2 linked regions of the Halorhodospira halophila SL1 genome follow. The protein of the gene in region 1 binds, or shares a complex with, the protein of each later gene. Links are inferred from orthologs where the notes say so. Each region holds a gene or a part of one and is shown in the gene's direction. Other genes may lie near its edges. The genes, in order: holA and holB.

Region 1 (3,250 bases):
GCAAGGTCCACGAGACCATCGCCAAGGCCTCCGATGACGTCGGCAAGCGCTTGACCTTCAACACCGCCATCGCCGCGGTGATGGAGCTGTGCAACGCCCTGGGCAAGGCCCAGGACGATAGCGCCGCCGGCCGGGCGGTGATGCAGGAGGGGCTTGAGGCCGCGGTGCTGATCCTGGCGCCGATCACCCCGCACCTGTGCCATCACCTGTGGTTCCAGCTCGGCCATACGGCCCCAGTGGTCGAGGCCCCGTGGCCGGAAGCGGACAAGCAGGCGCTGGTCCGCGACGAGGTGGAGCTGGTCGTCCAGGTCAACGGCAAGCTCCGCGGCCACGTCACGCTGCCCGCCGACGCCGATCAGCAGCAGGCCCAGGAGGCGGCATTGGCCGAGCACAACGTGCAGCGTTTCGTGGCCGACAAGGAGATCAAGAAGGTGGTCTTCGTCCCCGGCAAGCTCATCAACGTGGTGGCCAAGTAGCGGCTGTACCGCCGCCTGGGCCAGGGGGTGCGGATGCGATTAGCGTGGCCGAATCGGTGCCGAGGCCCAGCCGGGTTCCTTGGGGTGGCGGTACTGGCCCTGGCGCTCAGTGCCTGCGGCTGGCAGCTGCGCGGCGCCCCGGGCGGGATCTCCCTGGACGGACAGGTGATCCAGGTGGTTGATGAGGCGGGCAGCAGTGAGCTGCGCCGCGAGGTGCGCCGCGGCATCCAGGGGGCGGGTGGGCAGTACACCGAGGGCGCCGCCGATGCCGACTGGGTGCTGACCCTGCACGGGCGGGGCAGCAGCCGTGACACGGCCTCGGTCGGGGCGGACGGTGACGTCCAGGACTACCGCCTGACCTACACCATCGATTACAGCGTGGCCGGTGGGGACGGCGAGACCCGCATCCAGCGGACCTCGCTGGATGCCCAGCGCACCTTCGCCGATCCGGCCGGTGGCGCCGATGAGCGTCGTGCCCGCGAGGCGGAGCTGGAGGAGGAGCTGCGCGCCGACGCCGTGCGCCTGTTGATGCTGCGCCTGCAGGCCCTGCGCTGATGGCCGAGCGGCCGGAGACTCTCCACCGCCAGCTGGAGCGCGGGCCGCTGCCCCGAGTCTGTTTCATCGCCGGCGAGGAGCCGCTGCTCCAGCGTGAGGCCACCGACGCCGTGCGTCGGGCGGCGCGGGAGGCCGGGCACTCCGAGCGCGAGGTGCTCGATGTCGATGCCGGCTTCGACTGGGGGTGGCTCACCGAGGCCGCCAGCAGTCTGTCGCTATTCGGTGATCGTCGCCTGCTGGAGGTGCGCATGCCCGGCGGCAAGCCCGGGCGCGACGGGGCCGAGGCCCTCAAGGCCTACTGCCAGGACCCCCCGGAGGATACCGTCCTGCTGTTGACCAGCGGGCGCCTGGAGCGTTCCGCCCGTGAGTCGGCCTGGGCGCGGGCGCTGGCCGAGGCCGGGATCTTCGTCTACTGCTGGCCGGTGCCGGGGCGCGACATGCCGCGCTGGGTAGCCGAGCGGCTACGCCGCGCCGGTCTGCAGGCGGATCCGGAGGCAGCGGCGCTGATCGCCGAGCGCTCCGAGGGGAATCTGCTGGCCGCCGATCAGGCGGTGGAGAAGCTACGCCTGCTGGTTGGCAGCGGCACCGCCGTGGATGTCGAGACGGCCGCCGGGGCGCTGGCCGACAGCGCCCGGTACACCGTGGACGATCTGGCCGACGCTGCCCTGGACGCGGAGTGGACGCGGGCGCTGCGTGTCCTCGCTACGCTCCGGGAGGAGGGCGTGCAGCCGCCGCTGATCCTCTGGGCCCTGGCCCGGGATATCCGGGTGGCGGCGCGGCTGGCGGCCGGCGCCGATGAGGGGGTGCTGCAGCGCGAGCGGATCTGGAAGCGGCGGGTCGGGCGGCTGCGCCAAGCGGCCCGCCGGCATCCGGCGGGGGCCTGGCGGCAGCTGCTGCAGCGCTGCCACCGTGTGGATCGGGCCATCAAGGGCCTGCCGCCCGGTGACCCCTGGGAGCAGCTGCGGGCCCTGGTCTCTCGTCTGGCCCGCGCCATGGCAAAATAGCGCCAATCGGTACACCATATCCCCGATCGAGCCCATTTGAGCAGACCTGATGAGTGCAGAGCATTCGAGCGACATCGCCGAGACCATTCGCCGGATCGGGCAGCAGGCCCGCGCCGCCGGGCGCGCCCTGGCCCGCTCCGGGACCGGTGCGCGCAACGACGCCCTGGCCGCCATCGCCGCCCGTATCGAGGCCGGCTCCGAGGCCATCGCCGCGGCCAACGCGGCGGACCTGGAGGCCGCCCGCGAGGCCGGGCTCGACCCGGCCCTGATCGATCGCATGGAGCTCACTCCGGGCCGCATCCAGGCCATGGCCGACGGGCTGCGCGAGATCGCGGCGCTGCCGGATCCGGTGGGTGCGGTGCGCGAGCTGGCGTCACGGCCCTCGGGGATCCAGGTCGGGCGGATGCGCATGCCCATCGGGGTGATCGGCATCATCTACGAGTCGCGCCCCAACGTCACCGCCGATGCCGCCGGGCTGTGCATCAAATCCGGCAACGCCACGATCCTGCGCGGCGGCTCCGAGGCGATCCGCTCCAACCGGGCCATCGCCGAGCAGATTCGCGCCGGGCTAGAGGACGCTGGGTTGCCGGGGGACGGTGTCCAGGTGGTCGGGACCACCGACCGGGATGCTGTCGGCGCCCTGATCCAGATGCCTGAGTCGGTGGACGTGATCGTCCCCCGCGGCGGCAAGGGCCTGGTCGAGCGCATCGCCCGCGAGGCGCGGGTGCCGGTGATCAAGCACCTCGACGGTGTCTGCCACGTCTACATCGACGAGGCCGCCGATACCGAGAAAGCGGTGGCCATTGCCGTCAACGCCAAGACCCAGCGGCTGGGGACCTGCAACACCATGGAGACACTGCTGGTGGCCGAGGCGGCCGCCGAGCGGGTGCTGCCGGAGGTTGGACGTCAGCTGCGCGATGCCGGGATCGAGGTGCGCGGCTGCGAGCGCACACGCGCCCTGATCGACGAGGCGGTGCCCGCTACCGAAGAAGACTGGACCACCGAGTATCTCGGGCCCACCCTTGCGGTACGTGTGGTGGCCGGGTTCGACGACGCCGTGGCGCACATCGAGCGCTACAGCTCCGGGCACACCGAGGCCATCGTCACCGAGAGCTATCCGCTGGCGCAGCGCTTCCTGCGCGAGGTGGACTCCAGTTCGGTGATGGTCAACGCCTCGACCCGCTTCGCCGACGGTCAGGAGTACGGCCTCGGCGC
Region 2 (3,310 bases), 2.3 Mb from region 1 along the record:
GCTTTCCGCGTGGCGCGACCGACCGTGATCTGCTCCGGGTCGCTGCTCGGCAGATGCGCCAGGAGCTGGCGCGGGTGTGGAGCGAGCGCCACCCGGAGGTGCCCCTGGACGAGCCCTACCAGGCGCTGATCCTCGCCTCGATTATTGAGCGCGAGACCGGGCGCGATGATGAGCGCCGCAAGGTGGCGGGGGTGTTCACCCGGCGCCTGGAGCAGGGTATGCGCCTGCAGACGGATCCCACCGTGATCTACGGTCTGGGCGATGACTACGACGGCCGCCTGCGCCGGGCTGACCTGCGACGCGATACGCCCTACAACACGTATACGCGCCACGGTTTGCCGCCGACCCCGATCGCCCTTCCCGGGCGGGCGTCGTTGGAGGCCGCCGTGGACCCGAAACCGGGTAGTGCGCTGTACTTTGTGTCACGCGGGGATGGCAGCCACCACTTCTCGGATACGCTGGACGAGCATAATCAGGCGGTGCGACGCTACATCCTGGAGGAGAAGTGACCGAGCGAGGGTGTTTCATCACGGTGGAGGGGCTGGAAGGGGCTGGTAAGACCACCTGTCTACAGGCTATCGAGCAGATGCTGCTTGAGGCCGGCATCGACCGCCCCCTGTTTACCCGGGAGCCTGGCGGAACCCCGTTCGGGGAAGCGCTGCGCGGCGCGCTCTTGGATCCGCAGTACCGCGGCCTGACGGCAGAGGCCGAGGCGTTGACCGTGTTCGCGGCCCGTGCCGAACATCTGGCGCAAGTCATCCGGCCCACGCTGGATGCCGGACGCTGGGTGATCAGTGATCGCTTCACGGATGCTACCTATGCTTATCAGGGGGGTGGCCGTGGCCTTGGCGATGAACGGATTGCTGTGCTGGAGCGCTGGGTTCACGGTGGGTTCACGCCGGACCGCACGCTCCTGCTGGACGTGGACCCCACGGTGGGGCGGTCACGGGTCGCCCACCGAGGCGACGGAGAAGACCGCTTTGAGCAGGAGCGGGATCCCTTCTTCCAAGCCGCGCGCGCCGCTTACGCCCGACGCGCCGCAGCAGATCCCGAGCGCTTCCGCTGCATCGACGCCAACCGGCCCGAGGGCGAGGTGGCGGAACAGGTACGTGCCGGAGTGGCCGATCTCTTGCCGGTGGGTGGACGACCGTGAGCGAGGCCGCCCATCTCTCGGACTGGATCACGCCCCGGGACGGGCGGGAGCAACTCCCGCCGTGGCTGCTGCCGGAGCTGGACCGGTTGCTCACCCTCCACGATCAGGGCCGGCTCCATCACGCGCTGTTGCTGACGGGTCGCACCGGCCTTGGCAAACGGCTCCTGGCGGGCGTCCTGGCCCGGGCGCTGCTCTGTCAGGCGGACGAGGGGGGCGGGGCGCGGCCCTGCGGTCAGTGCCGGGGTTGCCATCTGACCGGCGGGGGTTCCCACCCCGATTTGCGCACGCTGAGTCCGAGTAGCCGCGGCGAGCGCGGTGAGATCGTGGTCGACAGCGTGCGTGGGCTGGTCGATTTCCTGCATCTGAGCGCGCAACGGGGGGGGAGTCGGGTGGCGGTGATCGTTCCTTGTGATCGCCTCAACCGCGCCGCCGCCAACAGCCTGCTCAAAACCCTGGAGGAGCCACCTCCGGGCGTCTTCCTGATCTTGGCCACCGGTCGGCCCGGACGGCTGCCGCCGACCGTACGAAGCCGATGCACCGTACGTGGCCTGACGCCGCCGGCCTGGGACGCAGCGCGGCGGTGGCTGGCCGAGCGCGCGGGCGGGGCCGAGGGCCGGGTCGACAAGGCGCTCGCGCTGGCCGGCGGCATGCCGCTGACTGCCGAGCAGATCCTCCATGAGCAGGGGCTGGAGGGATACGAGTCGCTGCTCCAGCAGCTGCACCGCCTCAGCGCCGGAGGAGACCCGGTCAAGGAGGCCGAGGCCTGGGAGGGGGCGCCGGAGGCACTGGCCGACGCCGTTACAGCGATCCTGGCGGATCTACTGCGTCAACGCCACGGGGCGCCGGATCGCGGACTACTGCCGTCGCCGCTGGCACAGCAGCTGGTCCGCGAAGCCTCGGTGGAGGCGCTCCACCAGGCGTTCTTGCGTATCGGCGAGCATCGGCGCGGCCTCGAGCAGCCTCTGAATGGCCGTCTGGCCGCCGAGGCGATCTTCCTCGACCTGGCCGCCGCCTTGCGGCCCGCTCGTCAATCCGCCGCCAGACAGGCGTGAAGCCGCCGCCAGGCTTCCTCCAGGTCCTCGGCTGTGTTGTAAAAATGTGGCGAGAAGCGGATCCCGCCGCAGCGCGAGGCACACGCCACGTCACGGGCACGCAGCGCCGCCAGGAGACGCTCCGGATCCGCTCCCGGTACGCGGAAGGTCACGATGCCGGCGTGCCGTTGCGGCTCCGACGGTGTAACCAGCTCAAAGCCGTGGCGCTGGACTCCCTCCATGGCGTGCCGGGCGTTTTCCAGGACGCGCCGCTCGACCTCGTCCAGGCCGACCTCTTCTAGGACGGCCAAGCTGGCCTCGAGGGCGTGGGAACCGAGCAGATTGGGGCTACCCGGCTCCAGGCAGCGACCGTTGCCGGCCGGATCCCAGCCAGGGCGGTCGAATGCGCCGAGCTCGTCGGCCATGTGCCAACCGATCTGCCAGAGCCTTAACTTGTCGCGCACCCGCGGGTGGACGTACAGACCGCCAATGCCTTCCGGACCAAGCATCCACTTGTGGCCATCGGCGACGATAAAGTCGGCATCCACCGACAGCCTCAGCGCCCCCAGGGTCTGGATGGCATCGACGCACAGCAGGATGCCGCGTTCGCGGCAGGCGGTGCTCAGGCGCTCCAGATCCATGCGCAGCCCGGTGCCGTACTGGACGCTGCTCACCGGCAACAGTCGGGTTCGCGGTGTCAGGGCGTCGATCAGGGCGTCTTCGGGCGTGGCGCCGTCACTCAGTCGGACCTGGCGAACGTGGACACCGTAGTGCTCGGCGAGCGACTGCCAGACCCAGCGATTGGAGGGAAATTCCTGGTCGTTGATGACCACCTCATCCCCGGGGTGCCACGTGACCCCATGCGCAACCATCGACAGGCCCGCTGAGGTGTTGGGAACCAGGGCGATGTCCTCCGCTGCGGCGTCACCGACCCCCATCAGTCGGGCGAGCCGGGCACGCAGCCGGTCTTCGGCCTCAAGCCATTGGGGGTAGTCCGCGGCGCCCCGGTGCAGGCACTCATCCGCGAACCGATGGACGGCATCCCGCGTTCGCTGCGGCCAGGTGCCGACGCCAGCGTGGTTGAGGTAGACCAGGTTTGGGTCCAACGGGAACTCTGGGTGGGCCA

The links.
Region 2: the proteins of holA (region 1) and holB are in contact, whole or in part, in a cryo-EM structure (PDB 8GIZ), measured with the Escherichia coli proteins. The link is inferred for Halorhodospira halophila SL1 from one-to-one orthologs.

What each region holds. Positions count from the first base shown.
Region 1 is NC_008789.1:2,342,552-2,345,801, reverse strand. The notes cover bases 93-3,032. They hold holA (DNA polymerase III subunit delta), read left to right. Parts: upstream 93-1,030; coding sequence 1,031-2,035; downstream 2,036-3,032. Other genes in these bases: HHAL_RS10820 (glutamate-5-semialdehyde dehydrogenase), read left to right, coding at 2,085-3,032; HHAL_RS10830 (LPS-assembly lipoprotein LptE), read left to right, coding at 561-1,031; leuS (leucine--tRNA ligase), read left to right, coding at 93-476. In the rest of the region: more of leuS, read left to right, coding at 1-92; more of HHAL_RS10820, read left to right, coding at 3,033-3,250. UniProt on the Escherichia coli protein: Part of the beta sliding clamp loading complex, which hydrolyzes ATP to load the beta clamp onto primed DNA to form the DNA replication pre-initiation complex.
Region 2 is NC_008789.1:5,167-8,476, forward strand. What follows is about bases 178-3,177. They hold holB (DNA polymerase III subunit delta'), read left to right. Parts: upstream 178-1,149; coding sequence 1,150-2,205; downstream 2,206-3,177. Other genes in these bases: mltG (endolytic transglycosylase MltG), read left to right, coding at 178-509; tmk (dTMP kinase), read left to right, coding at 506-1,153; HHAL_RS00050 (aminotransferase class V-fold PLP-dependent enzyme), read right to left, coding at 2,181-3,177. Outside these bases: more of mltG, read left to right, coding at 1-177; more of HHAL_RS00050, read right to left, coding at 3,178-3,310. UniProt on the Escherichia coli protein: Part of the beta sliding clamp loading complex, which hydrolyzes ATP to load the beta clamp onto primed DNA to form the DNA replication pre-initiation complex.